4 regions of the Bacteroides helcogenes P 36-108 genome follow, and region 2 is predicted to be linked to each of the others. Evidence: riboswitches for the same ligand, from Rfam matches in the RefSeq annotation. Region 2 holds a riboswitch; each other region holds the start of a gene.
The links. A riboswitch is a leader RNA that binds a small molecule or an ion and turns the genes downstream of it on or off. The one in region 2 is predicted to bind cobalamin.
Positions count from the first base shown of each region.

Region 1: linked by a shared signal. The riboswitch ahead of BACHE_RS11005 (TonB-dependent receptor) and the one ahead of BACHE_RS08745 (TonB-dependent receptor plug domain-containing protein) in region 2 are both predicted to bind cobalamin.
Region 3: linked by a shared signal. The riboswitch ahead of BACHE_RS11650 (ribonucleoside-diphosphate reductase subunit alpha) and the one ahead of BACHE_RS08745 (TonB-dependent receptor plug domain-containing protein) in region 2 are both predicted to bind cobalamin.
Region 4: linked by a shared signal. The riboswitch ahead of BACHE_RS10095 (uroporphyrinogen decarboxylase/cobalamine-independent methonine synthase family protein) and the one ahead of BACHE_RS08745 (TonB-dependent receptor plug domain-containing protein) in region 2 are both predicted to bind cobalamin.

Region 1 covers NC_014933.1:2,712,101-2,715,713, reverse strand. Annotated here, with positions in the region: gene BACHE_RS11010 (TonB-dependent receptor) at 1-1,483, opposite strand, end outside; cobalamin riboswitch at 1,668-1,869, opposite strand; cobalamin riboswitch at 1,964-2,230, shown strand; gene BACHE_RS11005 (TonB-dependent receptor) at 2,284-3,613, shown strand, end outside.
Region 2 covers NC_014933.1:2,194,476-2,198,088, forward strand. Annotated here, with positions in the region: gene BACHE_RS16645 (hypothetical protein) at 1-236, shown strand, start outside; partial or broken gene BACHE_RS18065 (sensor histidine kinase) at 209-898, shown strand; cobalamin riboswitch at 941-1,143, shown strand; gene BACHE_RS08745 (TonB-dependent receptor plug domain-containing protein) at 1,208-3,205, shown strand; gene BACHE_RS08750 (DUF5074 domain-containing protein) at 3,219-3,613, shown strand, end outside.
Region 3 covers NC_014933.1:2,859,114-2,862,726, reverse strand. Annotated here, with positions in the region: gene BACHE_RS11650 (ribonucleoside-diphosphate reductase subunit alpha) at 1-2,470, opposite strand, end outside; cobalamin riboswitch at 2,538-2,752, opposite strand; gene BACHE_RS11645 (carbon-nitrogen hydrolase family protein) at 2,919-3,613, shown strand, end outside.
Region 4 covers NC_014933.1:2,487,655-2,491,267, reverse strand. Annotated here, with positions in the region: gene BACHE_RS10100 (TlpA disulfide reductase family protein) at 1-642, shown strand, start outside; gene BACHE_RS10095 (uroporphyrinogen decarboxylase/cobalamine-independent methonine synthase family protein) at 775-1,740, opposite strand; cobalamin riboswitch at 1,803-2,019, opposite strand; gene BACHE_RS10090 (anaerobic ribonucleoside triphosphate reductase) at 2,308-3,613, shown strand, end outside.

The DNA.
Region 1 (3,613 bases), 520 kb from region 2:
GTCCGTCACTGATGGTTGCCGTTGCCTTTTTGTATCTATAGATATCAAAACGACCGCTAAGCATGCCTTTCCAATGTTCGTTAATATCAAAAACATCTGTCAGATAAACAGCATTTGTAGTATAGTGGTTGATGGAAGCGGCTGAAACTTTGCTATCCCACCAATCGCGTACATAATGAGGATTGACTACGGATACCATTTCATTCAATCCAGGCCCCCACACATCTCCTGCACCATAACCATTATATTGGGTAAAATTGAAATAGGAATAAGCCCATCCTAATGTATAGTTATGTTTGATGTTGCCGGCTTCGAACTTACCGGTAAAATCAAGCATATTGCTGGTAGTGCGGTGATCAGGATTAAAACAAAGAGGATCCCCACTACGTACTGAATCCACTTCTATGTACTTTGTTTTTCCGGTTTTACTGTCTTTATAATACCAATCATATATAGGTTTGTCACTGGTACGATAACTGACTCGTTCTACACAAGAGTAATCAAGGTTACTATGACTATAAGAAAAACGGTCACGTAGAGTCAGCCAGCCTGCCAATTCGTAAGTATAAGTGGCCATTACATCTACATTGCGGCGACGCATACTATTGTTTGCAATGTCATTGAACACATCTTCGTAATTACAAAGCGGATTACGTTCGCCGTTTTTGGCAAATAGTTTGTCTCCGTTAACGCTATAAACATCTCCGGGCATTGTGGGAGCACCGCCTATATCAGTGGTATAATAGTCGTCATTAAAATTTATGCTTGCATCCAAATACCCTTTCTTTCCGACTTGGGAACCAATGGCAAACATTCCGGAGAAACGGTCGGCATTTACCATACGATAACCGTCCCCGTTTGCATAGTAAATATTGGCGCGATAATTTATCGGTCCCAACAACTTACCACCGAAACCTACATTAGCCTCTTTTTGCTCCCAACTGCCGTAGCTTATGCCAGCATTGCCTGTAAAACGTCCTGTTGGTTTCTTACGAATGATATTGATGATTCCTCCCATCACAGAATGTCCTGCCAGTATAGATGCAGGCCCTTTGATAACCTCAATGGATTCAACAGAAGAAAGGTCACCAAAAGGTATTGTATTAGTCAAAGAACGCTCATCACGTATTCCGTCATAAGCAATCACAGCATCAGAAGTACCACGAATACTATACCGTTGAAAAGCCCCCAACTGATTTGAACTCATAATTACGCCCGGCAAAAAGCGTACGGCATCCTCCATATTAGTTATATGCTTACGCTGCAAGGTAGCATGATCTATCTTGGTCACTGTCATAGGAAGATACTTCAACGGGACAGGCATATTCAACATACCCACCGGTTGGTCCTGCAAAGGTTTCCTCTGCTTAGCTGTAATCTCCACCTCACTAATGTTGAAAATACTGTCTGTAATACTTTTTCCCTGTCCGAATACCAATAGCGGACAAGCAACAGCCATTGATAAAAAAACTTTTTTGTTCATCTTTAAATCTTAAAATTAAAACTATATCATAGAATCCGAATCAAAAAACACGCAAAGGAATAATCTCAATATCAGATGAATATTAAAGATAATTTCCCTAATAACGAATTTAATAAGAACTTTAGTATAAATTCTTTTGTTGACTCAACAGATCATCAGTCATTTCCTATCCCCGGGAATTTGACATCTAACAGCTTACTTTTGGCAGGTTTCCTGACTTCACCTGAGAAATAAAACCTTCCCATCTTGCGATAGTGGTATGCGAATAGAATATTCCTCTCATAAGGTGTTTACAGTAGCGGGTACTGTTCCGGATTCTCACCGGATTCCCTTTTAAAACAATTAGCTTGAAATGCTATTATCTCACCAAAAACGCCGCAAAGGTATTATTATTTTTATAAAAGAAGAAAAAATAAGAAAATATTTTAAAACCAAGTAAACAAAAGATATGCGTTTAATTTTTCTCTCTAAAAAAGTAGGTATATTTGCACCCATTCAGGTGATATGACATTCTTTCTGTCTGTCATATAAAAGGGAATTCAGTGAAAAGCTGAAACAGTGCCCGCTACTGTATGGTCCTATTTGCTTATCTATCTAAAAAAGATGGAATAAAGCAAACGAAAAGTATTCTCATCTATAACCACTGTCCTGAAATTGCAGAATGTTTTCTCTGAAGTCAGAAGGGCGGGAAGGTTGGACTTTTCGGAAAGGCTGAGTCAGGAAACCTGCCTGAGACATTGCATAACAGAAAAAGACTTCCCGGGTCAGGCAGTCAAGTATTAACCATATTTTATTAATCAATGAAGAAAAATATCTTATTGACAGCCATACTCTGCTGTCTGATGGTATCTCTCCATGCCCAGGTAACTTTAAGCGGAAAAGTAACGGGCAAAGAATACGGCGAACCTTTAACAGGCGTCAACATCCGTGTAGATAATAGTCTTACAGGTGGAACAACCAATGGAAAAGGAGAATTCTGTATCAGTAACCTTCCTGAAGGGAAACATAACCTGAGTTTTACGTATGTGGGGTATGCTCCCTTGCATTTCACTTTTCAAGGCAGCAACAAAGATATTCACATAGTCATGGAAGAAAGCTACAACAACATTGGGCAAGTAGTAGTAACCGGTACAGGTACACATAAACGCATGACAGACAGTCCCGTTCCGGTTTCAGTAATTACAGCCAAGGAAATAAGCAGTGCCAATGTATCAACCTTAGAAGAGGCATTGGTAAAACTTACTCCCAACATATCTTCCTATACCAATGGTATGGGCACTACAATGAGCCTAAACGGAATCAATGAAGATTATGTTTTGATTCTTGAAAATGGTAAGCGACTGGCAGGAGAAGACAGATACACCCGTATTAATGTAGCAAACATCAAGCGTGTCGAAATACTGAACGGAGCTGCATCCGCCCTTTACGGTAGTGACGCCATAGGAGGTGTCATAAATATCATCACGGATGATGCCAAAAACACTTTGAATATATCCAACTATACACATTATTCCAGTGAAGGACGTTGGACAGAAGCTTTCAATGCGGACGTCAATGCAGGTAAGTTATCTTCTTACACCTCCTATCAACGCCTCCAGGCAGGTAGCTGGCAGAACAACAACATTGATGAGAACGGAAACCTTACAGGGAAACCCACTTCCGTAGGTTTCTACTCCAATACCGTGAACCAGCGTTTCGTGTTTAATGCTACGGATAAATTATCGTTCTATGTACGCGGTACTTATTATGATAACAAAACCCGCCGTCCGCAAGATGCCACTTACTTCACTTATGATAAAAAGAAAAAAGAATATGTGGAGAAAGGTGCATATACTTATAATCTAAAACATGAAACGTACACCTATGGGGCAGGAATGAAGTATATGATTAACCGTTCCGCATATATTGATGCAGAATTCTATTCCGACAATTTTTCGTCCGACTATGTTTATTTCAAAAAATCAGGCAGCTTCCAACCGGGAGATGAAGTGACGCGCAAAAAAGTACATTACTATAACGGAAACGTAAAAGGTATCTTCAGAATAGGCAGTCACAACAGATTGTCTGTAGGAATGGAGTACGTCAATGAGCAATTAAAAAGCGAATCGGATAACATTCCATTCAAGAATA
Region 2 (3,613 bases):
TTGACCGTTTGTCCGCAGGAGAAGAAGAAAATTTTTCAGAGGAATGGGAGTTACTCTCTATTTTGGAAGATGGCAGCCAAGAAGCACAATATGTGATGGTCAATGGAATGCCACTACGGAACAATTCGGGAAAGATTACGGCTTACTCCGGGCTGCTGCGTGACATCCAGACCTTATTCTCACGCAGCATCGGTTGGAGCATGAGACAGAACGAGCTTTACAGTCAGACAAAATGAAATCTGTGTTTTTGGCTAATATGAGCCATGAAATCCGTACTCCGCTTAATGCTATTGTCGGTTTTTCCGGTTTATTTCAAACTACGGAGGATCTGCAGGAAATATAGATTATCAATACGAACAATGAGTTGCTATTGAATCTGATTAATGATATTCTTGACCTTTCGCGCATAGAGTCGGGAGCGATGTCATTTCATCGCGAATATTTTGATATGGCCGGTTATTTCGATTATTTAGGAGTATCATTGCAGCAACGTTTGTAGAGCCCGGAAGTGCGGTTCATCATACAAAATCCATACAGCAGTTGCTGGATTTATCTTGACTGGTCACGCATAGCACAGATTCTTACCAATTTTGTGACCAATTCCATTAAGCACACGCAAAAGGGGTATATCAAAATGGAATATATATGGGATGGAGACGGCATTCGCATTTATGTGAAAGATGCCGGGGCAGGTATTCCTACTGACAAACAGTATCTCGTTTTCTGGCGTTTTGAGAAGCTGAATCCGTTTGTGCAGGGCACGGGACTTGGACTTTCCATCTGTAAGACCATCATTGAGGTTTGTGATGGAAGGATAAATTTCACCTCAGAGGAAGGACATGGCTCCTGCTTTTGGGCATGGATCCCCACAAAGGCTGCAATTGTATTCAAAAAATAATGGAGATCAGAGCTTAAGATATTTTTGTTTTAGATATTATTCCTATATTTGCCAGTGTTTTGTTCCGTGTTCTCCATTCGGGGAAAGGATGAAAAGGGAATCGGGTGCAAGTCCCGGACAGTCCCGCTGCTGTGAACTCATATTGAAGGATTTGCCAACTACCTGTGCCACTGCCGATATTTATACGGTGGGAAGGCGGAAAGTCCGGAGTAAGTCAGAAGACCTGCAAAACACAGTCAAAAAATTGTCCGTTCGAGGAAAGCGGGCAGTGTGTAAGATAGTTTAAAATAGTCACAGGTATTTTGTGGTATGAAATATAGAATATTGAATACTTGCATATTCTTATGTAGTATGAATATCTTTTGTCTTACTGCTCAAGATGCTGTTCCGGATACAGTTACGAATAGAGTACATTCTATTGATGAAGTAATTGTGCGTGCCCCAAAAATAATTTCCAATATGACAACTGCTGCTCCAATCCAGATTATGAGAAGGGAACAGATGGAGAGAATAGGTGTACAAGGAGTTGCAGAAGCAGTGAAGCACTTTACGGGAGTCAGCGTAAAAGATTATGGAGGGATTGGCGGCTTAAAAACTATTTCTGTGCGTAGTCTTGGTGCACAGCATACGGGAGTGAATTATGACGGTGTGGCAATAAGCGATTGTCAGTCCGGTCAAGTTGATATATCCCGTTTCTCTTTGGACAATGTTTCTTTGCTCTATTTGACGATCGGTCAATCTGATGATATATATCAATCTGCCAAAACGTTTGCTTCTGCAGGTACTTTGAATATTGAGACACTCCGTCCCGGACTATCCGAAAAATCACGTCAACTGACGACTAATTTAAAAGCGGGTTCCTTTGGATTGGTCAATCCTTCTTTGCTTTATGCGCAGCGTCTAAACGGAAAGCTCAGTCTGTCTGCATACGTTGATTATCTGAGAGCCGATGGAAATTATCCTTTTAAATTATGGAACGGCACGGCTTTGATTAATGAAAAACGCAACAATAGCGATATAAGTTCTTGGCGTGCAGAACTAAACTCTTATCTGAGTTTAAATGCTAAGCAGGATCTGAGCGTGAAACTTTATTTGTTTGATTCGGAACGAGGGCTTCCCGGTGGTGTGGTTTATGACAATATTTATGCTGCGGAACGGTTATATGATCGTAATTATTTTGCGCAAGCAGCCTATGAAAACCGTTTCTCTGATCATTGGAAGCTGAAAGTGGGTGGGAAGTTTAATTATACTTGGAACAAAGACTACAATAATGAAGCGTCCGGTATTACAGATGACCGTTTTCGCCAGACGGAAACATATCTGACTGCAACCTTATGGACAAGCCCCATACGCAATCTCTCTTTTTCATTAGCGCAAGATTTCAGCTATAATGACTTGTCCACTACTCTGAGAAATTGCCAGTATCCCCAGCGGTTCAGTTATCTGACGTCATTGGCCGCCCATTATGCCTTACCTAATGTGGTAATAACCGCCTCCCTGCTGAATACTTACATTACGGAAAGAGTAAAGACAGGTGAGGCTTCGGATGGCTTTAGGCGTTTGTCGCCTGCCGCCAGTTTGTCGTGGAAACCTTGGGATGGGAACTTGCGTTTCCGGTTTTCATATAAGGATATATTTCGTGTGCCGACATTCAATGATTTGTATTATCTGTTGATTGGTAATGCCAATTTACGGCCCGAATCCACGAAGCAATGGAATGCCGGAATCACATGGAACCGTTCTTTGTCTTCTCTGATAGAATATGTAGGTTTCAGCATCGATGGATATTATGGAACTGTAAAAGACAAGATAGTGGCGGTTCCCACCATGTTTGTCTGGAGAATGATGAATGTAGGTAAAGTTGAAACAGTGGGTATGGATGTTAATCTGACCTCGGACTTGAACTTGGCGGAAAAGTGGAAAGCCAACTTGTCTGTATCGTATAATTTTATGCAGGCAGAAGACATTACAGATCGTAATTCTAAAGTTTGGAGAAATCAGATTGCCTATACACCGAAACATTCAGGGTCAGGAAATTGTACGCTGGTTACTCCCTGGCTGAACGTTTCATATAATATACTGTATTCTTCAAGAAGATATAGCAGTACTTATAATAGCAATGATAATAGGATTGATTCGTACGTGGATCATGGAATTTCTCTCTCTAAGCAGATTATGTTGAAAGATAACCAGAAACTGCGTATCCAGTTGGATGCTCTTAATTTGGGTAATAAAAATTATGAAATCGTCCGCTTTTATCCAATGTCTGGACGTAACTATAAAGCAACTATTAATTATCAATTTTAAATAATAAGAAAAGATGAAAAAGAGTTTAATCGAAGCTTGCCTATTGGCTGTGCTGGTAGGAACGTTTGCTGCTTGTGATGACAGCAATGAACCTCAACAACCTGCAGTGGTTGAGGTAAAGAGTGTTGGAGCTTACTTTGTGAACAATGGTAAGTGGGGAGCCAATAATGGCTCCATTCAGTTTTATGACTATGAAACGGGGGCGGTGAGTGAAGACTTATATCGGCTTGCCAATGGAAAAGGGATAGGAGATACTCAGGATTTGTGTGTGTACGGTTCGAAGCTGTATGTGACATGTACTACGTCTTCCAAGCTGGAAGTGTTGGACTTGAAAGGAAGGATTATCAAAACGATTCCATTGACTACTGCATCGGCCCAACCTATGAAACCGCGTTATATGACAGCTAC
Region 3 (3,613 bases), 660 kb from region 2:
CATAATATAAAGTTTTCACTCCACACTCCCATGCCAACAGATATAATCTAAGTACCTGCCTCATGGTAAACTCATTGGTAATGTATAGATTTAAACTTTGTGCCTGATCAAGATGCCGTTGTCGGATACCGGCAGCACGGATACTCCATTGTTGGTCTATTAAGTATGCGCCTTTGTATATCCAATAAGTCTTGTCGGACAATCCCGGAGCCACACGCGGAAGCATAGCGCCTTTCTTTTCTTCCAGAAAGAAACGTTTCATTACCGGATCGGTTCCGGCAGTTGTTCCTGCTATTATTCCGGTACTGCTGGTAGGTGCAATGGCTAATAGATAGGCGTTTCTCATACCATACTCTGAGACTTTTTTTGCCAATCTCTGCCAGGCAGAAGATGTGTAGCCACGTTTTGAAAAATAAGCTCCGGTCTGCCAGTCACTACCTTCAAAATAAGCATATTTACCTTTTTCTTTGGCCAGGTCTGCACTTGCTTGGATGGCGGCATAGTTAATTCGTTCGAATACTTTGTCCATGAAATGCAAATGTTCGTCACTTTCCCAATGAATGCCACGTAGAGCCAACGCATGATGATAACCACTGACCCCCAATCCTATGCTGCGGTAACGATGGTTTGTTATCCGAGCAAACGGAACTGGATAGAAATTTAAATCAATCACATTGTCAAGTGCACGTACTATGGTTGCTACTTTATCTCTCATCTGCTCTTCATCTTCCAAAGGTAGATGTCCTAATGAAAGGCTGGCAAGGTTACAGACCACAAAATCACCCGGACGGACGGTTTTCACTACGACTGTATCTCCTTCTTTTGTCTTGATGTCCGTGGATATGTTTTCAATGGCCGACATGTTTTGAGCTATTTCCGTACAAAGGTTTGAACAGTAAATGATGCCTTTGTGTGTATTGGGATTGGCATAATTCACGGTATCACGGTTAAAGGTGAAAGGTGTTCCTGTTTCCACGGCCGATCGCAGCACCAGTCTGATAATATCTTTAATACTTATACTCCGTTTGGAAAGTCGGGAATCTTTGACACATTCCAAATATCTGCATTCCCATTCTTTTCCGTAAAAATCTTCTAAACAATAACCTTTTACTGTCATTATTTCATTGGGACAGAACATATACCACACTTGATTTAAATCTTCTTTTGCCATACGCCAGAATAAATCCGGATAACATACGGCGGGAAAGATATCATGAGCTTTCATTCGGTCATCTCCGTTGTTGGTTCGTAGTTGAAGGAATTCCGGCAAGTCTTTATGCCATACATCCAGATAGACAGCAACAGCTCCTTGACGCATGCCCAATTGATCAACAGCTACGGCTGTGTCATTAACAAGTTTCATCCAACGAATTACTCCGCCTGCCACACCTTTAAATCCCCGTATATTGCCTCCGGAAGCACGCACTTTACCAAAATACAGTCCCATTCCACCTCCGAATTTGCTGACCATAGCAAAATTGTCTATACTGCGATAGATGCCTTCTAAACTATCGGGAACAGTATCAATAAAACAGCTTGATAGTTGGTGATAGGGCTTACGGGCATTGGCCATAGTAGGTGTTGCCATCGTTGCCTCCAAACAGCTTAACAGATCATAGATTTTTTTTACCCATGACATTCGGTTTTTGTTTTCAGGCATGGCAAGATGGAGAGCTATTCCCAAATACATTTCTTGTACAGATTCAATCAGTTGATGTGAACGGGTACGAATCAGGTAACGTTTGGCGAGTAAATCCAACCCGGAATAATTAAGTAATTTGTCTCGTTCACTACATAAAAATCCCTCGGCTTCTTCAATTTCCTGAGGAGAATAAGCAGCTAATATATAGTCTCCATACAATCCTTCATTTGTCAGAAAGCACAACTTTTCATAAAAAGAATGTATTCCGGCAACTCCTTCTTGCTCTTTCAATTCCTTGCTTAATTGGAAGTTAAGTATCCGTGCGGCAATAAACTCCCAATCAGGAGCTTCCTGAGTAGTCAATTCTATGGCTGCCTTGACGAGTGCGGTTAACCGTTCTTTTGATGCCATTTCTGGTTTGTAGAAGCTGGAAAATTTTTCTGCAAGCATAATCAGACTGTATTCATTGCAAGTAAAATCCTGTTGAATACTTTTCAGTATATCCATTAATGTAGTGTCGCCAACTTCATTTACTATATTGTTGAGGGCTTTTCTTCGTTCTGTCCGTTGCCAGCGGTAAAGGATGTAGTTTTTGGCTTCTGTATAAAAGCCATGTTCCATCAAGCATCGTTCTACTTCATCCTGAATCCGTTCGACATTTCGGTTTTCCATATTGCCGTCAACGAAATTCTCTACTTCTCTTACCAGAATATATATAGTTTCATCAGTTACTTTCTGTCCGGTGCTGATAAAACTTTTCCGTATTGCAGTGGCAATCTTTTCCTTGTCATAGGGTTCTCTTGTCCCATTTCTCTTGGTTATTTCCATGAGATAGTCTTTTTTATTGTGATTTTTAATGTTTCTTTCGCACTGTATCCCTAATCCCACGAGTGGAAACAGCCTTTAATGAGTGGCAGGTCTTCTGACTTACTCCTTATTTCCGATGCCTTCCCGTTTCCCTCTTTTTAACTTGCAAGACTCAGTGGCAGTAGTTATATCAGAAACATTGATGGAGTTTCACAGCAGCGGGACTGTTCGGGATTTGCACCCGATTCCCTTTTAATCCGAATGACCGATCGGCCTTCCGAAACCAATTCGGGAGCAAAGATAAAAAATAAATGTAACCGTTACAGTATTGATGTTATTAAAATAGCAAAACTTTCTACTGAAAATACAATGATTGTGTTTGGGAAGCCGAGAATATCTTCTTTCAAGAGAATAATGTATGGTTATAAAACGTACCTTTGCAGCATTTTTAACAAGATAGCAGTATTTTATGGAAACACCTAAAATCAATAAAGTACAGATACGTAATCTGATGATTAAGGACTACGAGCAATTGGCACAATCATTCACACGTGTATATTCGGATGGAAGTGATGTATTCTGGACTCACAAGCAGATAGAAAAACTGATTCGTATTTTCCCTGAAGGACAAATTGTGACGGTGGTGGATGAGAAGATCGTGGGCTGTGCTCTTAGTATTATTGTAAATTATGATGATGTAAAAAATGATCATACCTATGCACAAGTGAATACCCACAATCCTGAAGGGAACATCCTTTATGGCATCGAAGTGTTTATTCATCCCCAATATCGCGGCTTGCGTCTGGCACGTCGCATGTACGAATATCGAAAAGAGCTGTGTGAACAATTGAATCTCAAAGCAATAATGTTCGGAGGGCGCATACCCAATTACTATAAATATGCCGACCAACTCCGTCCCAAGGAATATATAGACAAGGTCCGTCAAAAAGAAATTTATGATCCGGTACTGACTTTTCAGCTTTCCAATGACTTCCATGTCCGTAAGGTAATGCGTAATTATCTTCCCAATGATGAAGAATCCAAGCACTACGCTTGCCTTTTGCAATGGGATAATATTTATTATCAGCCGCCCACACAAGACTATGTAAACCCTAAAACAACGGTTCGTGTAGGATTGGTGCAGTGGCAGATGCGCACTTACAA
Region 4 (3,613 bases), 290 kb from region 2:
AAGGAAATGGAAACCTTGCAGGAGAAAATGATAGAAACCACCAAAGAGGGAATCAAAAAAAATATCACAAACCCGGTGGGTATCCAACTGCTGAAGCAGAATTTCTATTACATGGAAATAGCTGACCTCGAACCTCTGATGCCGCAGATTCCGGCAGCTTACAGCAACGACGAGACAATCATCAAAATAAAAGAAAACGTAGAAAAAATGAAAGCCACTGCTGTGGGACAGAAATTTACAGACTTCGAGATGCAGACTCCGGAGGGAAAAACGGTGAAAATGTCCGATTATGTAGGCAAAGGCAAAGTAGTGCTTATAGACTTCTGGGCAAGCTGGTGCGGCCCCTGCCGCCGCGAAATGCCCAATCTGGTAGAGGCTTACAAAAAATACAAGAACAAGAATTTTGAAATAGTCGGTGTTTCTTTAGACCAAAGCGGTGACTCTTGGAAGGAAGCCATCAAGAAACTGAACATCACTTGGCCGCAAATGTCCGACCTGAAATACTGGAATTGCGAAGGCGCCAAGTTGTATGCCGTAAGCAGCATTCCTCACACTGTACTGATTGACGGTGACGGAATTATCCTTGCACGCGGTCTGCACGGTGACGAGCTGCAACAGAAATTAGCCGAAGTGATCAAATAACGATCCACACACACTGCATCACAACGAATGCCACACTTCAACAAGGCCAATGACGCATGTCATTCTTTGTGAAGTGTGGCATTCTGCATATCAAAGTGTGGCATATTTCACTGACAACAGAATATCTTCCGGTCAGCAAAATATACGCCGCGCCATCATCATCCCCAGCCGCACGGTTTCCCACTGTTCTTCCTCATCGGCATCCGAGGGGGAAAGAAGCGCATTGGCATCGGGCAGGCACAGAGTGAAACGTTTCAGAGGAATATAATTCAAGACATTCTCCGTCTTGGCCTGAAGCTCGTCCAACTCGTCTTCATGGGGATAACGGGAAAGCACAAAACCGAACACCGCCTCCTTCTCATGTAGGAACCATAACAAGCGGTTGCGGTCGCAAGAGCCGCAATCGTAGTTCAGGAAATAGGCGTCGGCGCCATGCAACTGCACCAGCATCTCCGTAGGAGCATGGAAAGCCACATACATTCCGCCGGGACGCTCGCGCAAGACGCGGTTGTTGAGACGAATCGTTTCTTCCATAACCACGGAATGCACACCGTCAAACTGGATATAGCGGCAACCGGCATCATAAAGTCTGTCCAGCAGTATCTTATAACAGGCGGTGATGTCATCGGACAGGAGGCGGATGTCCGGATAGGCGGCCTCCAAGCAACTCCGTTCCACACGCTGAAGTATCTGCGTCATCACTTCTGCCGGCGAGGGTATATGCTGCTTGACCGTCACGTCCTCACCCGCCACGGAAACGAGGAAAGCAAACTCCTCAAATACGGGATGCCGTTGCAATCCGATCCGGGCGGTAATCTCCAGGGCAGATCCTGCTGTGAGGGGCCGTCCATCCTTTGAATGTATCCCTTCCCAGCTTTCCAGAAAGTCACGGCTCCGGAAACCGCCATCGGAAACAACTTGCATGCCTCCCGACTTCAGCCGTTCCACAAGGTTGCGTACTTCTGCATCTTCAACCGCCTGCAAGGTTTGCAGGCTTATCCGCCCGTTGCGATATTGCTCACGGGCATCTTTCAGCGCGCGAGGCGCACAAAAAGCTCCGGCAATATCCAATCTGAACGGAGGAAATACTTTTGCCATATCTATCCTTTCTTTTGATTATATTAAGATCAATAATCTTTGCCCTAACCCCACGAGTGACAAAGAAGCGCAATCGAACGGCAGGTCTTCTGACTCAGTTTCCATTCCGAACGCCTTCCCAACCTCTTTCGCTTCCGAATTTGATCAGTGGCAACAGGTATCCAACGGAATGTTTGACGTAAAACTTCACAGCAGCGGGACTGTTCGGGAGTTGCACCCGATTCCCTTTTAATTGCTAAGGAAGAAAGCCTTATGCAAACCGGTTCGATGCAAATATAGCTAAAGAATTCGAAAACAGGCAATCTGCCTCAAATATTTATCTTCATTTTGCATTTCAGAATCAAGGGTGCTCTTTGTACTCCGCCAATATACAATAATGAGCAACTATGAAAAGCTATCTTCAAGCAAAGTTTCCCACTTTTCAACATATACATACTGTACGTCAATACATTAACACTTTTTAAACCCACAAAAGTTTTCCAAAAAGAAAAACATATCAAGAAGATACGTAACTTTGTTGGCATAACCAAGTCAAACAAAACAGTTCTACATTTAGATACAACGATTATGATACAAACGGTAATTAAACGTGACGGCCGCATTGTCGGCTTCAATGAAGAGAAAATAGTCACAGCCATCCGGAAAGCCATGCTGCACACGGACAAAGGTGAAGACTTGCAGTTGATTCATCAGATTACAGACCACATTTCCTTCAAGGGAAATTCACAAATGACGGTGGAGGCCATTCAGGACATGGTGGAAGTGGAACTGATGAAAAGCAGCCGCAAAGACGTGGCGCAAAAGTACATAGCCTACCGCAACCAGCGCAGCATTGCGCGCAAGGCAAAAACCCGTGACATGTTTCTGGAAATCATCAACATCAAATCCAATGACATCACCAGAGAAAATGCCAACATGAATGCCGACACTCCCGCCGGCATGATGATGAAGTTTGCCAGCGAAACGACCAAGCCGTTTGTTGACGATTACCTGCTGAGCGACGAAGTGCTGGAAGCCGTCAGCCAGAATTATCTGCACATCCATGACAAGGATTACTATCCCACCAAAAGCCTGACGTGCGTGCAGCATCCATTGGACCATATCCTGAAAAACGGCTTTTCGGCCGGGCACGGTGAGTCACGCCCCGCCAAGCGCATAGAAACCGCCAGCATCCTGGGATGCATCTCCCTGGAGACGGCGCAAAACGAAATGCACGGCGGACAAGCCATCCCCGCATTCGACTTCTACCTTGCCCCATACGTGCGCAACAGCTATATCGAGGAAATCAAAAACCTGGAAGAACTGAACGGGAAAGATTACTCGCATCTGTATCACAAGGAACTGACGGACTATCTGCCACAAGCGCTGGAGGACTTGTCCGGCGAGGATCGCATCGTGCAGCATGCCATCAACAAAACCGCAGCCAGAGTGCATCAGTCGATGGAAGCGTTCATACACAACATGAACACCATCCACTCGCGTGGAGGCAACCAGGTAGTGTTCAGCTCCATCAATTACGGAACGGACACTTCGGCAGAAGGACGCTGCATCATCCGCGAATTGCTGAAAAGCACCTATCAGGGTGTGGGCAATGGTGAAACGGCCATTTTCCCCATCCAGATATGGAAAAAGAAACGGGGAGCCAGCTATCTGCCCGAAGATCGCAACTACGACCTTTACCAATTGGCATGCAAGGTCACCGCACGCCGGTTCTTCCCCAACTTTCTAAACCTCGACGCTACATTCAACCAAAGCAAGGAATGGAAGGCCGACGACCCGAAACGCTACGAACACGAAGTGGCGACCATGGGATGCCGCACACGTGTCTTTGAGAACCGCTTCGGGCCTCAAACTTCCATCGGACGCGGAAACA